4 regions of the Lichenibacterium dinghuense genome follow, and region 1 is predicted to be linked to each of the others. Evidence: riboswitches for the same ligand, from Rfam matches in the RefSeq annotation. Region 1 holds a riboswitch; each other region holds the start of a gene.
The links. A riboswitch is a leader RNA that binds a small molecule or an ion and turns the genes downstream of it on or off. The one in region 1 is predicted to bind fluoride.
Positions count from the first base shown of each region.

Region 2: linked by a shared signal. The riboswitch ahead of L7N97_RS12560 (universal stress protein) and the one ahead of L7N97_RS21165 (hypothetical protein) in region 1 are both predicted to bind fluoride.
Region 3: linked by a shared signal. The riboswitch ahead of L7N97_RS12575 (hypothetical protein) and the one ahead of L7N97_RS21165 (hypothetical protein) in region 1 are both predicted to bind fluoride.
Region 4: linked by a shared signal. The riboswitch ahead of L7N97_RS12670 (hypothetical protein) and the one ahead of L7N97_RS21165 (hypothetical protein) in region 1 are both predicted to bind fluoride.

Region 1 covers NZ_JAJLMN010000001.1:4,434,266-4,439,925, reverse strand. Annotated here, with positions in the region: gene L7N97_RS21185 (MutS-related protein) at 1-715, shown strand, start outside; gene L7N97_RS21180 (LysR family transcriptional regulator) at 723-1,613, shown strand; gene L7N97_RS21175 (low affinity iron permease family protein) at 1,708-2,073, shown strand; gene L7N97_RS21170 (MFS transporter) at 2,081-3,346, shown strand; fluoride riboswitch at 3,388-3,448, shown strand; gene L7N97_RS21165 (hypothetical protein) at 3,476-3,676, shown strand; gene eno (phosphopyruvate hydratase) at 3,678-4,949, shown strand; gene L7N97_RS21155 (hypothetical protein) at 5,051-5,296, shown strand; gene L7N97_RS21150 (YoaK family protein) at 5,266-5,660, shown strand, end outside.
Region 2 covers NZ_JAJLMN010000001.1:2,587,522-2,593,181, reverse strand. Annotated here, with positions in the region: gene L7N97_RS12565 (dynamin family protein) at 1-620, opposite strand, end outside; gene L7N97_RS12560 (universal stress protein) at 620-1,405, opposite strand; fluoride riboswitch at 1,465-1,528, opposite strand; fluoride riboswitch at 1,916-1,978, shown strand; gene L7N97_RS12555 (YoaK family protein) at 2,375-3,043, shown strand; gene L7N97_RS12550 (hypothetical protein) at 3,150-3,383, shown strand; gene L7N97_RS12545 (YhaN family protein) at 3,620-5,660, opposite strand, start outside.
Region 3 covers NZ_JAJLMN010000001.1:2,593,678-2,599,337, forward strand. Annotated here, with positions in the region: gene L7N97_RS12565 (dynamin family protein) at 1-672, shown strand, start outside; gene L7N97_RS12570 (hypothetical protein) at 863-1,030, opposite strand; gene L7N97_RS12575 (hypothetical protein) at 1,287-1,604, opposite strand; fluoride riboswitch at 1,955-2,014, opposite strand; gene L7N97_RS12580 (MurR/RpiR family transcriptional regulator) at 2,338-3,270, shown strand; gene L7N97_RS12585 (potassium channel family protein) at 3,267-4,394, shown strand; gene L7N97_RS12590 (MFS transporter) at 4,752-5,660, shown strand, end outside.
Region 4 covers NZ_JAJLMN010000001.1:2,614,348-2,620,007, forward strand. Annotated here, with positions in the region: gene L7N97_RS12645 (universal stress protein) at 1-414, opposite strand, end outside; gene L7N97_RS12650 (universal stress protein) at 441-1,223, opposite strand; gene L7N97_RS12655 (hypothetical protein) at 1,401-1,706, opposite strand; gene eno (phosphopyruvate hydratase) at 1,750-3,024, opposite strand; gene ppa (inorganic diphosphatase) at 3,032-3,577, opposite strand; gene L7N97_RS12670 (hypothetical protein) at 3,589-3,813, opposite strand; fluoride riboswitch at 3,871-3,932, opposite strand; gene L7N97_RS12675 (catalase) at 4,300-5,660, opposite strand, start outside.

The DNA.
Region 1 (5,660 bases):
GCTCGCGGCAGCAGGCAGCCCGACCTGCTTTCCGGAGGCGAAGCCGCCCGGCGACCGCGCGCTCTCGGCCGATGGCCTGTGCGATCCCTGCCTGGCCCTCGGGCTCGGGCACGGGATCGTCGGCAACGCGCTGGAGGCGGACGGTCGCGACCTCGTCATCGTCACGGGCGCCAACCGGGGCGGCAAGTCGACCTTCCTGCGCAGCCTCGGTCTCGCCGCTCTGATGATGCGCTGCGGCCTGTTCGTGGCGGCGCGGTCCTTCGCGAGCGAGGTACCGGAGCGCGTCTTCACGCACTGGCGCCGCGAGGAGGACGCCTCGCTCCGCAGTGGCAAGTTCGACGAGGAGCTCGCGCGCATGTCGGCCATCGCCGACGCGCTGGTCCCCAACGCGCTGGTGCTGTTTAACGAGTCCTTCGCCGCCACCAACGAGCGGGAGGGCTCGGAGGTGGCCCGCCAGATCGTGGCGGCGCTGCTGGCCCGTGGCATCCGGGTCGCCTTCGTGACACACCAATATGCCCTCGCGCGCGCCTTCCGGGACCGCGGCGGGCGTGCGACCCTGTTTCTCCGCGCGGCGCGGGGTGAGAACGGGACGCGCTCCTTCGTTGTGACGGAGGGCGAGCCGCTGCGGACGAGCTACGGTCCGGATCTCTTCGCCGCCGTATTCCAGCCCCTGGCGCCCGCGGTAGAACCCGAACCGGCACGGGCCGGACAGTGAGCCACTCATGACACTGGAACAGCTCCGCATCTTCGTGGCCGTGGCGGAACGCTGCCACGTCACCCGCGCCGCCGAGGCGCTCAACATGGCGCAGTCGGCCGTCAGCGCGGCCGTCTCGGCCCTCGAAGGCCGGCACGGGGCCACGCTGTTCCACCGCGTCGGGCGCGGCATCGCGCTCACCGAGGCGGGCGCGCTCTTTCTTGGCGAGGCCCGCGCCGTGCTGGCCCGCGCCGAGGCGGCCGAGCGCGTGCTAGCCGAGCTGAGCGGGCTCAAGCGCGGCACGCTCAACGTCTACGCGAGTCAGACGATCGCGAGCTATTGGCTGCCGCGCCACCTCGTCGCCTTTCGCCGGACCCACCCGGGCATCGACCTGCGCCTGCGGATCGGCAACACCGCCGAGGTGGCGGCGGGTGTCCGGGAGGGAGCCGCCGATATCGGCTTCGTCGAGGGCCATGTCGACGACCCCGCGCTGCTCGCCGAGGAGGTCGCGCGCGACCGGCTCGTGGTGGTCGTGGCCCCCGGTCACCCCTGGGCCGAACGGCCGGCCGTGGCGCCGGACGCCTGGCCGGACAGCGATTGGGTGCTGCGCGAGCGCGGCTCGGGCACGCGCTCGATCTTCGAGGCCGCCGCCGTCGCGGCCGGCGTGCTGGAACGCCTGCCGATCGCCTGCGAGCTGCCGTCCAACGAGGCCGTGCGGGGCGCCGTCGAGGCCGGTCTCGGCGCGACGGCGCTCTCGGCCTCTGTGGCGGCGCCGTCGATCGAGGCGGGATTGCTGGTGCAGGTCGGCTCGCCGCTGCCGGAGCGCGCCTTCACGGCGCTGCGCCACCGCGACCGCTACCGCAGCCGCGCCGAGGAGGCCTTCCTCGACGTGATGCGTGGGCGGGGGGCGGCCCCGTGACGGCGCCGACCCGGGCGGGCCTCCGCCCGGCATCCTGGTGCCATCGGCCGCGACTGGCGGCCTTCAACGCCCGACACACCGGCGGAGAGCCCCGATGAACCGTCTCTTCGCCACCACGTCGACCTGGATCGCCAATGCGGCGGGGCGCCCGGCGGTGTTCGCGCTCGCCTTCGCGGTCGTCCTGCTGTGGTCCGTCGCTGGACCCGCCCTCGGCTTCTCCGACACGTGGCAGCTCATCATGAACACGGTCAGCAGCGTCGTCACGTTCCTGATGGTGTTCCTGATCCAGAACGCCCAGAACCGCGACAGCGAGGCCATGCACGCCAAGCTCGACACGCTGCTGGCCGCGCTGGTGGCGGCCGACAACCGATACATCGGCATCGAGCGCATGACCGATCGTGAGATCGAGGCGATCAGGGCGCGCTTCGGCCCGAAGCCGTGCCCCGACCCGGAAGCGTGAGGCCGCCGTGACATCCCCGGACCAAAATCGGACCCCTTCGAACGACGGCGCCGACCAGGGTGAGACGAATGCGCCCGACGCTGCGGCGCGGCGGCCCGGGGCCTTCGTGCTGCTGTGCGCCATCGGCTTCCTCGGCCGCCTCAGCTACGAGATGGCGCGCAGCCCGCTCACGGCCTTGTACGCCGCGCATCTCGGCGCCCCGGCCGCGGTCATCGGCCTGCTGGTCGCGGCCGTCACGGTCACCGGCATCTTCGTCAAGCTCCCATCGGGCGCACTGGCCGACCTGTTCGGCTTCCGGCGACTGATGCTGGCGGGCCTCTGCGTGAAGGCCACGGCGCCATTCCTCTATCTGGTCGTCGCGGCTTGGCCGCAGCTCCTCGCCCTGCGCCTCTACCACGGCCTGTCGACTGCGCTCTATGCACCTGCCGCCTCGGCCCGCGTGGCGAGCCTCTACCCGGAGGCGCGCGGGCGCCGGTTGGGCCTCTACGGCGCGGCCGAGAACGCCGGGGTGGTGCTCGGTCCGGTGTTGGGCGCCGCGGTGCTGGCGTGGGTTGGGTTCACTCCGGCCTTCGTCGTGTCGGGGCTGATCGGCGTCGCGGCCCTGCTCGCCCTGCTGCCGTTGCCGGGCGGCGGCGCCCCGGAGCGGAGCGGCGCCTCCCGACACGTGCTCGCGGATCTCCGCCGCGGGCTCGCGCAGATCCTCGGCGACCCGGGCATCCGTCTCGCCAGCCTCGCCGAGGGCGCGCTCTACGCGGGCGTGGGCATGCTGCAGGCCTACCTTCCCCTCTACGCGACCGGCATCGGCATCCGCGTCGTCGATGTGGGATGGCTGTTCGGCGTGCAGGGCGTCGCTTCCATCCTGCTCCGCGGACCGATGGGCGCCCTCGGGGACCGCGTCGGCCGGCATCCGGTCATCGTGTCGGGGATGAGCCTCTGCATCCTCTGTCTGGCGGCGGTCCCGTGGTGCAGCGACTATGCCGGGCTCCTCGCCCTTTGCGCCGCGTTCGGGGCCGGCACCGCCATGGTGACGCCGTCCACCACCGCGCTGATCGGCGACCGCGCCACCCGGGGCGGCTACGGCGCGGCGATGGGCGTCTTCGGCAGCCTGTGGGACGTCGGCCACGCGGGCGGCCCCATCTTAGCTGGTCCCCTCATTGGGTGGCTCGGCTACAGGATCGCCTTCCCCATCGTCGCCGCCGCCATCGCATCGGCGCTCGCCTGCTTCGTCCTCGGCGGGGACCGCGCTTTCGGACGACCCCCCATGTCGAAATGAGGTGAAAGGGGGCTTGCCGGGTCAGCGCCGAAGCGTTACGTTGATGATACCGGGATGGGGTTCCCGTTTAACTGCCTTGTGGCTGATGACTCCTGCTTAGGCCCGTTTTGGGAAAAGCAGAGGTGCGCCATGCAGGCTAACTCCCCCACCCTCGATCAGCTTTTAGACGAACCTATCGTTCGTCTCATGATGGCAGCTGATCGCGTCGACGAGCGCGACCTGCGTGCGGTGATCACCCGTGCGTCCGAAGCGGTTTTGGGTCTGAAATCCGACGGCCTGACTGTCGATTGCCGGCCGTCGATCCGCCTCCTCCTCACCGGGGAGGCCTGAGATGGCGTCCCGCATCGCCGATATCCGGACGCTGGAGATCCTCGACTCCCGCGGCAATCCCACTCTCGACGTCCAAGTGACGCTGGAGAACGGCCTCGTGGGCTCGGCCTCGGTTCCAGCCGGCGCGTCCACCGGCTCGGCAGAGGCGCGCGAGCGCCGGGACCGCGACGCTGCTCGCTACGCCGGCCGCGGCATGATCGGCGCGATGTCGAGCGTCGAGGATCGGATCCGCCCCAAGCTCATCGGTCACGATCCCCGGCGGCAGGCGATGCTCGATCACATGATGTGCCGGCTCGACGGCTCCCCGGACAAGCGGGAGCTGGGTGCGAATGCGATCCTCGGCACCTCGCTCGCCATCGCCCGAGCCGCAGCTCTCGACGCCGGCCTGCCGCTCTACGCCTATCTCGGCGGGGTCGCGGCGCGGCGCCTGCCGATGCCGATGCTGAACGTCATCAACGGCGGCGCGCATGCCGACAGCGGCCTGGACATGCAGGAGTTCATGGTGGTGCCGGTCGGCGCGCCGACGTTTTCCGAGGCCCTGCGCTTCGGCGTCGCGGTCTATGCCGCGCTGAAGGCGCTGCTCGGGGCGGCCGGCCAGTCGACCGCGGTCGGGGACGAGGGCGGCTTCGCGCCCCGCCTCGCCGGGGCCGTGGAAGCTTGCGATCTCCTTGTCGAGGCGATCCGCCGGGCCGGCCTGGAGCCCGGTCGCGACGTCGCCATCGCGCTCGACCCCGCCGCGACGGGGTTCCGCGACGGCGACGGCTATGCCCTCCGGGACGGGGGTGGCCGGCTGTCGTCCGGAGCGCTGCTCGACCTCTACGGCCGGCTCGCCGCCGCCTACCCGATCGTGTCGATCGAGGACGGCTTCGCCGAGGACGACTGGGACGGGTTCCGCGACCAGACGGCGGCGGCCGGCGGTCGCCTCCAGATCGTCGGCGACGACCTCTATGCGACGAACCCGGCCCTCATCGGCCGCGGCATCCGCGAGCGGAGCACCAATGCCGCTCTGATCAAACCGAACCAGATCGGCACGCTGACCGAGACGATGACGGCTGTAGCGCTGTGCCGGGAAGCCGGCTGGCGCTGCGTGGTGTCGCACAGGTCGGGTGAGACCGACGACAGCTTCATCGCCGACCTCGCGGTCGGGCTCGGCACCGGGCAGATCAAGGCCGGTGCGCCGTGCCGGGGGGAGCGGATCGCCAAATACAATCGCTTACTGGCGATCGAGCGCGAACTCGGCGACCCCGACTTCAGGAACCCCTTCGCGGTGTGACGGACCGACACGGATCGGGCGATCACGTCCGAGGTTCTTCCACCTGCAACGGCCCTCCCGGCGATTGTCGGAAATAACAACCATCAGAGGATAACATCACCATGCCAGAGAACGAGATCAAGGAAGAGGTCGCCGGGGCAGGCGACGAAACCGAGAAGGTCGAGATGGACAGGCTCGTCGACGGCGAGTTCGAGGTGACCGTTCGGTATCTGCCCAGTTTCGATCCCGATACCGACGACGCCGCTGAGACGCTGACCAGCCGGCGCAAGTTCACGAGCCGGACAGCCGCGGAGACGCGCTATGCGGATGTCCTCGCGTGGCTTCACAGCCTCGCGGCCCCGCGCTGATGGTGTCCCGCCCCGTCGCGGCGCAGCCCGTCGTGGCGGCATGGTTGGCCCTCGTGGCCGGTGCCGTCAACGGCATCGGCGTCGCCGCGACGGGGCGGGACACGTCCCACGTTTCGGGCGTCACCACCTCCGTGATGGGTCACCTCATGCACGGGCGGGGCAATGCCGCGATGCTCGGCATCGCGCTGGTCGCGAGCTTCCTCTCCGGCGCGGTCGGTTGCGGGCTGTTCATCGCGATCCGAGAGGGGCGACCGGAAACGGGCACGCTGCGGTCCCTGCTGATCGTCGAGGGCATCCTGGTGGCGTCGGCCGGCCTGGCCCTGGCGGCTTGCGGCCGGGGCGGGGGTGCCGAGTTCGCGGCCGT
Region 2 (5,660 bases), 1.8 Mb from region 1:
GCACGGATCTCGTCGAGGTAGGCGACCTCGCCCTCCCCGATCGGCAGGTCGGTCGAGAACACGACCAGGACGGCGTCGCACGTGGACAGGGCCGCGCGGGCCGCGTCCGTGTTGTGGCGATGCGTCGAACCGATGCCCGGCGTGTCGACCAGCACGACGCCCTCGCCGAGCAGGCCGGATGGGACCCTCGCGTCGACCTGCGCCAGGCCAAGCACGTTGCCGGGGTTCCCGGCCTCCGTCACCAGCCTGGCCAACTCCGTGCCGAGCGCCGCGCCATCCGCGACGGCCCGACGCTCGACACGACCGTCGCGGTGGACGATGTCCAGGCCGTACGAGGACCCGCCGGCGACCGTGGTGGCGACGGCCGTCGCGGGCAACACGGAGGTCGGCATCAGCGCCTCGCCCACCAGCGCATTGAGGAGCGTGCTCTTGCCACGCTTGAACTGCCCGACGACGCCGAGCCGGAACCGATCGTCGTCGAGGCGTCGAGCGAGCTCTTCGAGGCGGTCGCGAGCGGGGTCGACGCCGGGAAGGCCGCGTGCGACGGCGAGTGCCTCGGCGATCAGCCCCGCCGCCTCGCCGCGCGGGGGCGCCCCGACGATCCCCGCCCGAGGCCGCATCAGTGGGACAGCAACACGGGCATGGAAACGTTGTTCAGAAGCGTTTCCGTGGTGCCGCCGAACATCGTCTCGGCGAGGGGGGACCGCCCGTAGGCGCCGGCGACGATGAGGTCGACCTCGTCGCGGTCCAGCCCGGCGAACATCGCGCTCGCCACCTCCACCTCGCCCGTGTCCTGCCAGCCCGACACCTCGACCTTGGCGCCGTGGCGTTCGAGGTGCTCCTTCACGTCGGTGACGTCCAATCGCCTCCTGTCGAAGTCCTGCTCGAACAGGAACAGGAACACCTTCTCTGCCGCCGCGAGCAGCGGCATCGCGTCGTGGACGGCGCGGGTCGCCTCGCGGCTGAAGTTCCAGGCGATCAGTAGGCGGCGGCCGAGCGTTTCGCGGGAACGCCATCCCGTCGGGAGCAGCAACATCGGAACGCCCGCGCCGACGAGCACGTCCCTCGGGACGGCCTTCGCGGAGAGGTGCTCCGCGTCGGGATGGGGTTGGGTCGCGACGATCAGGTCGGCGCAATGGGCGCCGAAGTCGTGCGCGACCCGGGCTTCGGGGGCTGCGACCCGGAAGGTCGTCGCGACGTTCGCCGAGCGGGCCTTGGTCTCGAAGGCCTCCCGGAGGCCCAGCGCCCGGTCGCGCCAGTGTCCCTCGGAGGCCGCCGGCGTGCCGACGTCGACGCCGACGAGACGCGCCCCGTGTCGCGCCGCGAGATGGACGGCCACGTCGGTGCGCGCCGCGCAGTCCTCGCCCACGTCGAGGAAGACCAGGATGTCCTTGTATTCCGTCATGTTCCCTCCTTCCATCGCCGCGGAGAAGGGAAACGTTCCCCCACGCGCGCGATGCCTCACGCTGCGTAGGAGTCATCAGCCCGGGAAGGGCGGTTGAGGGTGAACTCCATCACCCAGGGATAGAATGCCACGTCGCGGCGCCCTGTTCCATGGCGTGGTGCGCTCCGCGGAAGATCTTCGCGAGGGAAATCGGCCGCCCCTTCCCTTCGACGATCATCCGCCTCGCGGGGACGCGAAGCTGCGTCCGCCGGCTGCGCGCCCCTCCCCTGGTCCGACCGGACGCCGCGGGTGTCGAGGTGGGTGCGACCCGTCGACGGACGGGAGGACGCCACGCTTGCGCTCGCTCCCCGATCGGCGCCGTCGCTCGACGGTCCACGCATCCTGGATCGAGGCCGGGATCGCCGGGATCATGCGTCCGCCCCCGTCGTGCCGTAGGATCCCGCGGCTTCCGACGTGGAACCACCTTCGGCTCGATTGACAACGTTCACGAAGCGCATTTCAATCCGCTCGCTTCAAGCAGGCGGTGGGGTCCGCCTTGTAACCGCCCGTTGGGCCGATGACTCCTTCCGATCCTCGATCTCGGGGAGGAAGGAGTGCGGGCGAAGATGGCGGACCTTGTCTTCCGAAGTGAGCCGGGACCCACGACGGGTGGGGCGTGAACTTGCGCGACGCCTCGCTGCAGGTCGCTCAGGTCGCGACCGTGCTCGCGCTGTCACCCCTGATCCAGGGACTAATCCAGCAGTTCGAGGAAAGGGTCCAGCGCGGCCAAGGGCCGGGCTCTCCGAGGCCCATGCCTGACCATTCGCGGACGGCTCGCCTGACCGCCTCGGCCCTGGACACCGATGGAGCCATGATCCGAGCCACTGAATCCGCCACGATCCCCATCGGCGTGCTCCCTGGAGGTGTCGCGCTCGCTTGCCGGAGGGCTGTCCCGAAGTTCGAGCTTGAGGAAGGCATCGCGGTCAGACGTTGAAGTTCCAACCCTCAACCGTAGCTGTCGCGCTAACGTTCGTTGCCGGCAGCGTGGACGGGCTCACCCTCATCGTGGTCGGCCGTTTCGCCTCGCACATGACCGGGACGACATCGATGCTTGTGCACGACCTCGCGCGAGGCCGGCTCGCGGTCGGCATGGCGGCTCTCGGGGCCTTGTTCGCGTTCGCTTCCGGAGCATCGGTCGCGGGGCTCCTGGTCGGGGATCGTACTTCGGACAGGCAGGTCGAACGTTTGCCGTTGCTCCTGGTGATCGAGGCGGTGAGCTTGATCGGCGCCGGTGTGGTGGGCGATGGGGGCTCCAACGACGTCGCCGTCATGCTCGCGCTGTCGGCCTTCGCCATGGGTGTCCAGAACGCCTCCTCCTCCCTCTGTCTGGGCGACCGCGTCCGCACCACGCACCTCACCGGCACATTGACGGATCTGGGGATCGCGGTGGGCCGCCTGGTCCGCGTCGGGAGGATGGGTCCGCACCATCCGCCGATAGCCGAGATGCTTCGGCGGTCCTCATCGCGACTCGCGGCGTTCGCCATCGGCGGCCTCCTCGCCGGGATGGTCGCCCCGGCCGTGGGCAGGCTCGGCCTCCTCGCGCCATCCGCGGTACTGTTCGCCTGCGCCCTGGGCCGCCTGCCTACTCATCGACGGTGATCGATCCCGTCGAGCATCCGGAGGCACGGGCGTGCGATCTCGAACCGACCGACAGCCCGAGCTCGGCCGGCTTGACGCCGCCGGGCGGGCCTCCATAGTCGTTCGCATGAGCGAGCGAACCTCGACGACCGATGATCCCGCGTCCGAGCCCGCCGAGGCCGAGGTCGAGCACCGCGCGATGGAGCTCGCCAAGGCCGACGGTTTGACTTGGGCGGCGCCGGGGACGCCCGAGCATGGCGCGGAAGGCCAGCCCGGCGCGGCGACCAACGACGACCGGGACAGGTATCGCAGGCTTGCACGCGAGCGATTGGAGTCCGAACGCGGATTGATCGTCGGGTGAGCCCCCCAAGGGCCCTCGCGCCGGAGGGCGCGGATGTGATCGTGGACCGTCCCGAGGCTTCCTAGCGGTCCCTGGGGCGATGGATCACTCAGGACGTCCAGCCTGGACGGCGCATCGACGGACCATCGAGCCTTCGTCGCTCCGGCTACCCCGGATTCGGTCGCGTCGGCCGCCACGCACGTTTCGAGCCGCCGTCCCCGGATCCACGCTCGTGGGGAACGCGGCGGGGGAAGCGGTCAGGGTGCGACCTCGACGACGGTCGTCCGCCCCTGCCGTTGCAGCCGAACGGCCGCGTCGCGGACCGAGGCGTGGTGCGTGAAGAGCAGGACCTGCGTCGCCCCGGCGAAGTCCGCGAGGAGATCGAGAGTGGCTTCGGCCCGTCCGTCGTCGAAATGGACCAACAGGTCGTCGGCCACGAACGGCAGCGGTTCGGCGGCGGCGCAGTAGGCCCCGACGCTGGCGAGCCGGAAGGCCAGGAACATCTGGTCCCGCGTGCCCTCGCTCATCGTGGCGACGGGCTGCGGGTCCCCTCCGGTGGAGCGGACCCCCCTCACGATAGGATCGCCTCGGTCGTCCACGTCGGCCGCGGCGCCGGCGTAGGCGCCGCGCGTCATGCGCGAGAACAGGATCCCCGCCTCCCTGACGAGCGGATCCTGGCGCTCGTCCCGGACGACGCGTATGGCCCGGTCGAGTAGGTCCTTGGCGACCTTGAGCTCCACCCATTGTTCCGCCGCGGCGTGCATGTCCGCCACGGCCGCCTCCCGGACCGCGACCAAACCCGCGTCGCCGGGGGACCGGCCATGCCCCCGGAGGATCGCCGTCGTCCGAACCTCCTCGGCGATCGACCCCTCGATCCTGCCGTCGAGAGCGTCGAGACGCCCGGCGATCTCGGACGACTCCGCCCGCACGGCATCGAGGTCGCAGCCCTCGGCTTCCCCACGCAGGAACTGCAGGGGCAGGTCATCGCCGGCGACGCGCGCCGCCTCGCCGAGGGCATCGCGCTCACGCCGCAACACGGCGAGCCGGCGCCCGCGCACCACGGTCGCGCGCAGGCGATCGAGGTCGCGGGCCCCGCCGATCTCGTCCGCGATGGTCGCGAGCCGTCGCCCGAGGGAACCGAGTTCCTCCTCCCAGCCCGCGACGTCGGCCTGGGCCTTGGCCACCTCCGGCCCGAGCGCCTCACGGCCGAGGCGCGCCGCCTCGTTGCCCTCACGGACGCTCAACAGCATGTCCCCCGCCGCCACGGGATCCACGGCCGTGGCGAGTCCGATCCGACCCGCGATCGAGGCGACCTGGCCTCCGAGGGTGGCCTCCTCCTCGTCCATGCGCATGACGAGGGCACGCGCCTGCGCGACCGCCCTCAGGTCACCCCGGGCCCGCTCCCACGCCCCCGCCAGCGCCGCCGTGGACGCGACGGGTTCGTCGGCGCCGACGCCGAGCGCGGCGGTCGCCGCGGCCCACGCGGCGGCCCACTCCCGCCGCTCCCGCTCGACGTCCTGGAGTTCCGCGAGCGACTTCCGCCGCCGTTCCTCCAATCCCGGCATGGCTCCCCGTTCCCTCAGATAGGCCTCGTGCGCGCGGTCGTGCGCGCCGATGGCCGAGGCCACGGCCCGCACGCGGCCGCCGAGCTCCGCGGCGGCATGGGACGCGAGGCCGGCCCGAAGCTCCGCCCACGCGAGGCGCGCCATCGCCGGCGCCAGGTCGCGCAGGGCGGTCTCGGCCACGCGACGTTCCGCGGCGGTCCGGTCGGAAGCTTCCACGATGCCGCGCCGCGCCGCCGCGAACGGCTGGAGCGAGGCGAGTTCCGGCCGCAAGGCGCAGGCTTCGGGGAAAGCGCCGCGGAAGGCCTCCCCGGCCTCGACCAGTTCCCGGTCGAGGCGTCGCGCGGCGCCCTCCGCGGCCTCGACCGCCCCTTGCGCCGTCGCGATCCGTCGCCGGGTCTGCGCGAGGGTGGCGACGCGGTCCGCTTCGGCGACGCGCTTGTCGGCGAGGCGGTCGGCGTCGGCGATGCTCGCGTCGAGGCGCCCGGCCATCGCGTGCCGTTCCGCCTCGGCCGCGGGCGCCTGCCCGCCGACGTACGAGGCGCGGACCGACGCCCAGGCGTCGTCGCGTGTCCGGCGGGCGACGTCGACGGCCTCCCCGTTCGCCACCTCGCCCTCCCCGAGCAGCGCCGCCATCTCCACGCGCGCGGCCTCTCGGTCGGCCATGGCTCGCGCGAGCGACGAGATCACCCGTGCCCGTTCGGCCCTGAGCGCGTCCCGCGCCTTGATCTCGGCA
Region 3 (5,660 bases), 1.8 Mb from region 1:
GAGGCCTCGGGATCCCTCCACGCGGCGCTTGAACGAGCCTCGCTCCCGGCGACGACCCCCGAAGCGGGCGAGGGGAGGCTGGCGTCCGCGGTCTCCGCCTTCTTCACCGGGGCTCGGGCGGGGTTGGTCGCGCGGGCCGAGGCCGACGTCGCCTCGGCCGTCGAGGCGCAGAGATCGCGCCGCGACGAGATCGTGAGGGAGATCGCGGGCGCGGCCGAGGTGATCATGGGCATCGAGCGTCGGACCGAGGTCCAACCGGAGGGTGGGCCCCCGTTGCGCGAGCCTTACTGGGTCGCCTCCGGACACACGGACACGATGGGTTCCCTGACCGTCGACGGGATCGCCCGACTGTTGCCCCGACGTCTGCGGCATGCGAGGGCGCGGAGACGGCTCCGCGCCGGCCTGGACGCGGCGATCGTCCGCAACCTGTCGAGCCTCCAATGGGCGGTCCGCCAGTGGCTGGAGGACGCGTTTCGGCAGTGGGCTTCCAAAATCGAGGACGAGATCGAGAACGAGATCAGGGTCGTGGACGCCGCGCTGTCCTACGCGCGGGAAAGGAATGCGCTCACGGCGAGCGGTATCGACGAGGAGCGCGAGGCCCTCGCATCGGCCACCGCCACGCTCGAATCGCTGGAACTCGCCATGATCAACCTCGGCCGACGCTTGCGGTGACTCATCCGAGCTGGGGCAGCGCGGGATCCTGAACGAGGGTGAGCGGGTGAACCCAACGATGAACGGGGGCGAAGCCATCACGTGTCATCGCCTCCGACGATACGGGGACGATCCATGAACCGGCGCGATGCGGGGACGCCACCCGCGCCACCCCGGCACCGACCGCATTCGACGTCGGGGCCGTTCGGCCTCAGACCTCCTCCAAGAGCGCTTCGAGGCTCGCTATCTCGCGCTCGAGGTGTTCCTGGCGCGTCTTGGCGTCCACCTCGGGTTCGCCGCTTTCACCTGTTCCGGAACCCAAGCTCTCGAGTTCGGCCCGGTGTTCCACGATCTTGGCCTTGATCTCGTCCTTGGTCATGGCGCTCTCCCCCCCGCGGCGGTCGACGCACATTGACGTCGATGCCCGCGTGGAGGTTGGAATATTTCGTCGCCCGTCCGCAAGCCAGAACGGCGCCTTCCGTCGGGGGATGGTGCGGTCCTCGGGCGTGCATGCGGGAGCGCGGGAGCCCGCCATTGCAACATCCCGCCATCGATGGGCCACGCGCCACCCCCACGTCGAACGACACGACGTCCGCCGCCGGAACCAGCGTGAGACCAACCCGCGCGATGAACCCTCAGGGTATCACGTTGGACGCCGGAGGTTGTCCGACCTGGACGGCCCAGCTTTCGCGGAGCAAATTGGCTTCCAGCACACCCACGAAATGGGCCTCGTACCAGGAGGGCCGACGCGCTTCCCCGGGCGCAGTCGTCATTGTGACCATGGTCACGCGGAAATAGCGCTCGTCCATGGTCCTGAGGACGGCGTCGATGATCCCGGCCCGTGCGATCTCGACCTGCGCGAACGGCATGCAGTCGACGGGCGTGAAGTGTTCGCCCTCTACTAGGAACTCACCATTGTGCCCACGGTCTGCGTCGAACTCGACTCGCGCCATCGTCCCCGTCCCAATCATCGATCTAGAAGCCCGGCATACTCGGTGAAGGACCTCGCCGCGCCGGAGGGGCCGCCACGGCCGACCACGGTCCTCGTCGACCGCTCGCCGGAAGAGGAGACCGGCTCCGGCGCGCGACGTTGAACCCCGGACCCGATCAAGGGCGGCCCTTCGACGTTGGAGACCGGCCTACGTCACCAACCCCGACCCAAGACGCGAGGGCCGGCGATGGTCGGGCAGGGAGTTCGGACGCACAACCTTGGGAACGGCGAAGGTGGGCCGATGCCGGGCAACCAAGAGGGAAGCGCACAAAATCATCATCGCGAGCATGGCGATCTCCTACCCAGCACGAGCATGGTGTAGGAGTCATCAGCCTGACGGCGCTTTCGGGGGACCCCATCCCCATCGACGTTCGATATGGGAGACGTCGGGAGGCCGTCAAGTCGCGAACGGAAGCGACGACGGGCATCGCTCCGCCGAGCGACGGGCCGACCCATGCCGTCGCACCGGATCTTCCGGCATCCGTGGTCGGCCCTGGTGACTGTCGGACATGGAAGTGGGATCATGAGCCCTCACCGATTCCGGCACCCGTCATCCAACAGATGCTAGCTTCCACCAGCGCTTGGAACCCTCCCGATCTCCATCCATCGCAGGCTCGGCCGTCGACGGGGACGGATGGTCGCGATCCGTCGAAGGCCCTCGCCATCGACGAAGTCCGTCCGATCTGAAAGCCTCGATGTCGAACCCCCCCGCGCCGTTCACCGCCCGCATCGCGGGCAACATGGGCGCCCTCAGCCGCGCCGAGCGCCGGGTGGCGCATGTTCTCCGGGATGGTCGGGAGGAGATCCTGTTCGCGTCCGCCTCGGCGCTGGCGAAGAAGGCGGGGACGAGCGACGCCACCGTGGTGCGCACGGTCCGAGCGCTCGGTTACTCGACGTTCGACGAGTTGCGCCTCGCCATGGCCTCCGAGATGAGGGCCGAACCCTCGCAGGCCGATCGTCTGGCGGCGACCTTGGATGACGTGGTGCGGGACCCGACGTCGATCCTCGGTCGCACGGTCGCCCAGCATGTCCGGGCCCTGACGAAGATGACCCACGACGTGCCGGCCGCCGATTTCCGGAGCGTGGTCGACCTGGTCGTGGAAGCCAAGCGCGTCGTCACCTTCGGGATCGGTCCCACGAGCGCCGTGGCCGACTACCTCGTCACGCAGCTGTCACGCTTCGGCTTCGACGCCTGGAGTTGCACGCGGACGGGCATCCTGTGCGCCGACGACCTCAATCGCCTCCGGCCGGGCGACGCGCTCGTCGTCTTCGCCTACGGCACCGGATACGCGGAGCTGGTGGCGCTGCTCCGCGAGGCCGAACGCCTCGGATTGAGGCGCGCCCTGGTGACCGACGACCTGGACCCCCGACTCCGTGAGCCGTTCGACCCCGTCCTGCTCGTCGCCCGCGGCCGGGCGGACATGCTGAGCATGCACACCGCCACCCTGGGCTTCGTCGAGGCCCTGCTCGTCGGGGCCGCCGCCAGGAGACCCGACGAAAGCCTGGAGAACCTGCGACGCCTCGGACGCCTGCGCGCCGACATCGCAGGCGGGACGTCGACGGACCTCGCGCCGGGGGCGCACGTCGGCCCTCCGACGGACGAGGACCGATCGGGGAGCATGCGATGATCGATCCCTCCAGGGCGGCCGCGTCGCTGCTCGGCGCGGTCGTCGTGCTGATCTCGCTCCAGGACGCCTTCGAGGTCGTCCTCCTGCCACGCCGCGTCTTCAGGCGCTGGCGCCTGATGCGCGCCTTCTTCGTCGTCACGTGGTGCGCATGGGGCGCGGTGGGGCGGAGGATGCCGGTGGGTCCCAAACGCGAGGACTACCTGTCCATCTACGGTCCCTTGTCCATGGTGCTCCTGTTCGCCTTCTGGGCGTCGGGACTGATCGTGGGCTTCGGCCTCATGCAATGGGGTACGGACGCCGGTCCCCCGGCGGATGGGTCGACGACCCTCGCCAGCCGCATGCTGATGAGCGGGGACGCCTTCTTCACCCTGGGGTACGGCGACGTCGTCCCACGCACGGCGCTGTCGCGCATCCTCGTCATCCTGGAGGCGGGAGTCGGGTTCGGCTTCGTCGCCCTGACCATCGGCTACCTACCGGTGCTGCACCAGCACTTCTCGGATCGCGACACCCAACTCATCCGCCTCGACGCACGCGCCGGGACGCCGGCTTCGGGCGCCACCATGCTGTTGCGCTTCGCGACCGAAGCCGATCGCGGTTCGCTCGATGCATGGTTGGCCGAGTGGGAGCTGTGGGCGGCGCGGTTGATCGAAAGCCACACGTCCTACCCGATGCTGGCCTTCTACCGATCCCAACATCGTGGGCACTCGTGGCTGGCGTCGCTCGCGATGATCCTCGACTGCTGCGTCCTCCTCATCGCCAGCGGGCGACCACCGCACCTGCAGGCGTCGGCGACGTTCGCCGCCGCGAGGCGCGTCCTCTCGGAGATCGGCGGCTCGCTCCACATCGCCGTGCGGGGCACGACCGAGGCGGGGCGCTTTCCTTCGGCCGCCCAGATCGGCGACCTGGCCGTCGCCCTGTCGTCGGCGGGCTGCACCTGGGACGTCGATCACTCCCGGGTCGAACTCATGGCGGCGTTGCGGGCCACGTACGAACCTCTGCTGGAAAGGTTGTCGTCGTACCTGCTCCTGCCCGTGGTCCCCTGGCGTGACCTCGATCCCGAGTCGTCCACGACCGACGACCGATCGAGCCTGATCCGTCGCCTCACACGGGATCCCGCCGGGTAGGTCCGACCCCGTCCCACGAGCCTGCGCTGCCCCGGAGGGACGCCAGTCCTCGCGAGGCGAAGCGATCGGGCGGCGTCGCGTCGAATGGTTCGAACCTCCCATCCCCGGACGCGGGAGGCTGGAAGCTCCGTAGCCCGGTTTGGAGGCGGGCGCCCCGAACAGCCCTTCGCTCGTCGGAGAGACGTGGACGGGATGTCGTGAATGCTACATGATGCACCTGGATGAAGCCAGCACGACATCCCGGCCGGTGGAGGAACGTCCCCGCTCGGGATCGTCGCACCGGCCGGGGCCGCGGGACAGGGCAGGGCATAGGTGATGATCGCGTCGAACATGAAGCAGCATCGTCCCGAGGCGCCGGTGTCCGGACGCACCGCGTTCCGGTTCGTGTTGGTGATCGGGGTCCTCAGCTTCTTCGCCGACCTGACGTACGAGGGTGCGAGGAGCGTGCTGGGGCCGTACCTCGCCGTCCTCGGAGCCAGCGCCTTCGTGATCGGCGTGGTGACCGGGATCGGGGAGCTGCTCGGCTACGGCCTGCGCCTCGCGTCGGGACGGCTGGCGGACGCCACGCAGCGCTACTGGCCGATCACGATCTCCGGTTACGTCGTGCAGATGGCTTCCGTGCCCCTGCTCGCCCTGACGAGCAATTGGCCCGAGGCGGCGGCGCTCATCATCCTCGAAAGGGTCGGCAAGGCGATCCGCAACCCGCCCCGCGACGTCATGCTGTCGCACGCCGCGAAGCGCGTGGGTGGCTTCGGGTATGTGTTCGGCATCCACGAGGCCATGGACCAGTTCGGCGCCATGTTCGGGCCGTTGGCCGTCGCGGCGGTGCTGGCCGGGCACGGCGACTACCACCGTGCCTTCGCGGTCCTCCTGATTCCGGCGGCGGCGAACCTGACGCTGGTGGTCGTCGCCTCGCGGCTCTACCCGGACCCGCGGAACATGGAGGAGGGAGCGAAGGATGGGGCGGGTGAGCGGTTGCCCCCGATCTATTGGACCTACCTCGCGGGCGCCGCGCTCGTGGCCGCGGGCTTCGCAGACTATCCCCTGATCGCATACCACTTCGACAAGGCGCACGTCGTTCCGGGGGAATGGATCGCGGTGTTCTACGCGATCGCGATGGCGGTGAGCGGAACCGGATCCCTCGTCTTCGGCAGGCTCTTCGACCGGTTCGGCTTCAAGGTGCTGGTCGGCCTCACCGCCGTCACCGCGGCCTTCGCGCCCCTGGTCTTCCTGGGGGATTTCCGGGTCGCGCTCGTCGGGGCCGTG
Region 4 (5,660 bases), 1.8 Mb from region 1:
GAGGATGCGCCGGCCGGGGAGGGAGCCTTGGGCTGGTTCGGGTTCGAGGAGCACCGGAACGCCCGAACTCCTGAGGAGGGTCGGAAGGAAGGAGGGGACGGCGGGGTAGGCACGATCGTCCGGGGACGCCAGGATGAGGTCCGACGCCTGGACGTGATCGAGCCAGGAAGCTCCGTCCGAGCCGTCGTGGATGAGGCGACCGTCGACTTGCTTACCGCGCAACGCCGTCCTCGCCTCCATGTCGAGGTCGAAGGTGCGCGGATCGGTCTTCGGGACCGCGTCGTCCAGGGCGGCGACGTCGATGATGGCGAGATGCGCCCGCAGTGCCGCGGCGTGGTCGACGGCTCGGTTCAACGACACCGCCCAGGAATCCGTCGTCGAGTCCACGCATAGGACCATGTCCACCAGACACATGACGCGCCTCCCTCCTCAAACCTCGGTCAATGGGACATGAGCAGGGGGACCGGGGCTCCCGCGAGCAGTTCGCGCGTCGCCCCGCCGAACAGGCGCTCGGCCACCCGTGGATGACCGTAGGCGCCGGCCACGATCAGATCGCCACCTTCCGCTTCGACGTGGGCCAGGAGGGCGGGGGTGGCCCTCCCATGAGGTCCACTCCGTTGACCGATCACGACGGTCGGCACCTCGTGCCGCCGGAGGTGCGCCGCGAAGACATGAAGGCCGGCCGCATTCCCGTCCGAGTCGTCCTCGAACACGAACACCGAAGTTCGTTCCGACCGCCGGAGGAGCGGCAATGCATCGTGGGCCGCGCGGGTCGCCTCGCCGCTTCCGTCCCACGCCACGATGGGGCGGCGTCCGACCGGACCGGACCCCTCCCAACCACGGGGAAGGACGAGGATGGGAGCGCCGGCGGTCATGAGCAGGCGTTCCGGGAGATCCGCCGACGGGGAGGACCCGTCGCGCCCATCACCCCGCGTGACGACGATCAGGTCCGAGGCGGCGCACCGGGGGTCGCCGTCCTCGATCGCATCGACGTCGACCTCGCGATAGATCGATCTGATGCCCATCTCCGAAGCCTTCGCCTGGAACGCCGCGCGAAGCGCACCACGCGCGGCTCGGAATCCGACCCGGCTGGACACCGCCGCGGACAGATCCACACCGGTGAGGCACGCATCATGCGCCTTGGCCAGGGTCGCCGCTATCCCGAGGCGTCGGTGAGTCTCCGGTCCGGGATCGAGGTAGACAGTAACGTCCCGCAAGAACATGGGCTTCTCCGACTAGCCAGGCCGAAATCGCGCTCCGGCAGGGGTGGGTCACGTTGTGCAGGAGTCATCGGCCCTCAGGGCGACCTTGTCGGCGAAATTCATCGCCCGAACCTCGATGCACTCGTTCCTTGCTTCGTTCCTAGATACATGCCGCGATCGGCAAGCGAATGCAGTGACTCATCCCTCGCGTGCGGGCGTAACTTGCGATCCTCCATCACCCTCGAAGTTCGAATCCGCCCGAGTAGCCTCGGTGAGGCTCCTTATCCAGGCGAGCACGTCCTCGTAGCGGGCCTCGGCGGCGGCTCGACTCGAGAAATGTCTGACGGAAGTGACGGGGCACGAAAGGTCGTCGCTGTCGGGGTCCCGGCTGGGTAGGTAACGGAGGGTCACCTCGAAGGTGCCGTCCTCGACCTTCGACAGTCGGACGGCTTGGGCGGCCGGGTCCGTGCCGCTCGTCTCCTCCTTGATCTTGGCTTCGATCATTGGTTCCCCCTTTGCCTTCGACCCGGAACGCTTCCAACCCGGGTCATCGCTGGAAGGGATTGGAGAAGAGGGGTTCCCCGAGTTGGTTCTCGATCTCGAGCAACCTGTTGTACTTGGCCATGCGTTCGCCACGGCACGGCGCCCCGGCCTTGATCTGTCCCCCACCCATGGCGACGGCGAAATCGGCGATGAACGCGTCGTCGGTCTCGCCCGAGCGATGTGAGATGACGAAGCGCCAGCCCGCCTCCCGGGCGAGCGCGACGGCGGCGACCGTCTCCGACACCGTGCCGATCTGGTTCGGCTTGATCAGCACCGCGTTGGTGGTGCGCTCCCGCACGCCCCTGGCGATGAGCGAGGTGTTCGTCACGTAGACGTCGTCCCCGACGGTCTGGATTCGCGCGCCGTGAACCTCGGTCTGGGCACGGAAGCCGTCCCAGTCGTCCTCCGCGAACCCGTCCTCGATCGAGACGATGGGGTAGGCGTCGATCAAGCGGCCGTAGAGTTGGACCAGGTCGTCGCTCGTGAGGTGTCCGCCCCCCTCGCCCTTCATCCTGTACCCCGCACCGTCGCGGAATGCCGAGGCGGCGGGGTCGAGCGCGATCGCCACGTCGCGCCCTGGAACGAAGCCGGCCCCCTCGATCGCCTCGACCAACAGCCCGAGGGCCTCCTCCGTATCGCCGAGGTTCGGAGCGAAACCGCCCTCATCCCCCACGCCCGTCGCCAAACCGCGCGCCAGCAGCGAGGCCTTCAAGCTCCTGTACGTCCCCACACCGAAGCGCATCGCTTCGGAGAAACTGGTGGCTCCCACCGGCACGATCATGAATTCCTGCACGTCGAGGCCGTTGTCCGCATGCGCGCCACCGTTGATCACGTTCATCATCGGCATCGGGAGGCGGCGGGCCGCGATCCCGCCGAGGTACGCGTACAGCGGGAGGTCCAGGTCGCGGGCCGCAGCCCGCGCGATGGCCATGGACGTCCCCAGCATGGCGTTGGCCCCGAGCGACGACTTGTCGGGCGTCCCGTCGAGCTTGCACAACATGTGATCGAGCGTCGCCTGTCGACGGGGATCGTGTCCGTGGAGCCTCGGGGCGATCCTCTCCCGGATCCGGGAGATCGCCTTCAAGACGCCGCGTCCCCCATAGCGGCCCCCATCCTCATCCCGGAGCTCCACCGCCTCCCGCGAACCCGTCGAAGCGCCCGACGGCACGGATGCCGTCCCGACGACGCCGTTGTCCAAGGTGACGTCCACCTTGAGCGTGGGATTGCCCCTCGAGTCCAGGATCTCGATGGCGTCGATGTCTGCGATCTTCGCGCCCATGATGTCCTCACGATCCCTTGTTCGCCGATGCACCGTGCCGATCGATGGCCGCCCGGACCATGGATCGAGCCGCGTCCGGTCCCTCCCACCCCCCGAGCGTGACCCACTTGCCTGCTTCGAGATCCTTGTAGTGGGCGAAGTAGTGCTCGATCCGTTCGCAGAGCGAGACCGGAAGGTCGTCGATGGAGGCGATGCGCTCGAAATCACGCGTCACCCGTGTGGCCGGCACGGCGACGACCTTCTCGTCGGGGCCGTTCTCGTCGCTCATTCGGAGCACCCCGATCGGTCGCACGGCCACGACCGCACCCGGCATCACCGGATGATCCCCGAGCACCAGGACGTCACATGGATCGCCGTCCTCCGACAGCGTGCGCGGGATGAAGCCGTAGTTGCCGGGACACCGCATCGCGGTTTGCAGGAATCTGTCGACGAAAAGGGCGCCGGTCGCCTTGTCGAACTCGTATTTGACCGGCTCGCCCCCGACCGGGACCTCGATGACCGCGTTGAACTCCTCCGGCGCATCCCGTCCGATCGGTATCAGGTCGATGTTCATGATCCCCTCCGTCAAGCGTGCGAGGGGCAGCCGAAGGGGGCCCCGAAGGAGGCCCAGCCCAGCGGCAAGGGAGAGAAGTTCGGAGACACTTCGATCGAGGCGCCCGGCGCTGGGGCATCCATGAGGTCTTCCGACGGGGGGACCCGCTCGCGTGCGCGCGTCAGGATCGAACGCAATTCGCCTTCGTCGACGCGATCCGCGACCATCAGCATGCGCACGATCGGGTCGGCGATCATGAGCTGAATATTTTCAGGTAAACACCGCACGGCGAGCCTCCGCTAGCCCGATGGAGGGCTAAAGCAGGAGTCATCAGCCAAAATGGCGGTTGAACGGGAACTCCATCCCGGTTGCCTATTTCTAGGGAAGTCCGCGTTCGAAGGCAAGACCCCCGACGTACCATCGTCCGGGAAATCGACGGGATCGTGCGCGAGGTCGCCCCGTCGAGACCATGCGCATGTCCCAGGGATCAAGGACGCGACCCGGGCCGAGGTTCCGCGGCCCCATGTGCTGTTTCGTGCGCCGGCTCAGCCGTTCCCCTGGGGCCTGGGCGGGCGACCAAGCCGGAGAAGGCTCACCACGCCTCGCTCGGAACGACGTTCGGCGCCGGATGTCGCCCATCCGTCGAGAACGATGCCTCCCGCATGTCGCCGGAGGCCGTGTCGCAGGGGCGACGCACCCTTCGGCGACTCCGGTCCGATCCTCCGGACACCCTGCGCTGACGTTCAGGCCGCCACGGCCTCGATGTCGCGGTCGTGGTAGCGGTGCTTCTCCAGGCCCTTGACCAGCGCGTCCACAGCCTCCGCGGCCGAGCCCGCCGTCACGCCCTGCTCGGGGGCGCCCGCGGCCGGCACCGGCAGGTGCGCCTTGGCGATCAGCGCCGCGCCCTCGCCCATGAAGGCGAGCGGCTTGCCGTGCTTGAAGGCTTCGGCCACGAAGGCGAGCGCGAGCCCGGTCTTGGCCAGCACCCCGGCCGACGCGCCGCCCGGCACCGCCACGGCGTCGTAGATCACCGAGGGCGCGTTGACCGCCGGCCGGTCCACCTTGACGCTCTTGCCGAGCGAGCAGGTGATCGTGCCGCCGTGCGCCGCGATCACCTCGATCACCGCGCCCCGCGCCTCCAGCGCGGAGCGCAGCGCGCCGAGCTGCTCGCCGTCGACGCCGTTCCCGGCCAGCACCGCGACCTTGCGGCCCTTGATGCCCTTCGCGGGCTTGTCCTGCGACAGCGCCGGCGAACGGTCAACCTTGAGGCGGCCGCTCGGCATCTCCTTCGGCTCGGCGACCGCGGTCGCCACGGGCTTCGGGGCGGCGCGCTTGCACTCCTCGATGTCGAGGCCCGTCTGCTCCGCCACGCCGGCCGCGAGGTCGGGATGGATGTTGACGAGGAGGTTCGCCATCACGGCCTTCGGCACCGCCTTGGTCTCGCACTGGTTCAGCTCGAAGGCGATGCCCTCGATGAGGTGCTTCTTCTCCCACGCGGCCAGCGAGTTGAAGAACATCGTCGCCTGGGTGAAGTAGTCGGTGAAGCTCTTCGAGCGGGCGCGGATCTTGTGGCCGTCGACCTTCTCCGCGTAGGAGCGGAAGGCGTCGACCGCCTCGGGCTGGTGCATGGGGTGGGTGCCGCCGAGCGCGCTCGGGAAGTAGCTCACGCGGCCCTTGTGGATCGTGTTGCGGGCGAAGCCGTCGCGACGCCCGTTCGACACCGGGTTCAGCGGCCGGTTGATCGGCAGCTCGGCGAAGTTCGGGCCGACGCGGCGCAGCTGCGTGTCGAGGTAGGAATGCAGGCGCCCCTGCAGCATCGGGTCGTTGGTGAAGTCGATGCCCGGCACCACGTGGCTCACGCAGAAGGCCACCTGCTCGGTTTCGGCGAAGTAGTTGTCCGGATTGCGGTTCAGCACCATCCTGCCGACGATGCGGACGGGCACGAGCTCCTCGGGGATCAGCTTGGTGTCGTCGAGCAGGTCGAAGTCGAAGGCGAACTCGTCCTTCTCCTCGACGATCTGCAGGCCGAGCTCCCATTCGAGGAAGTCGCCGCGCTCGATCGACTCGAACATCTCGCGGCGTTGGTAGTCCGGGTCCTTGCCGG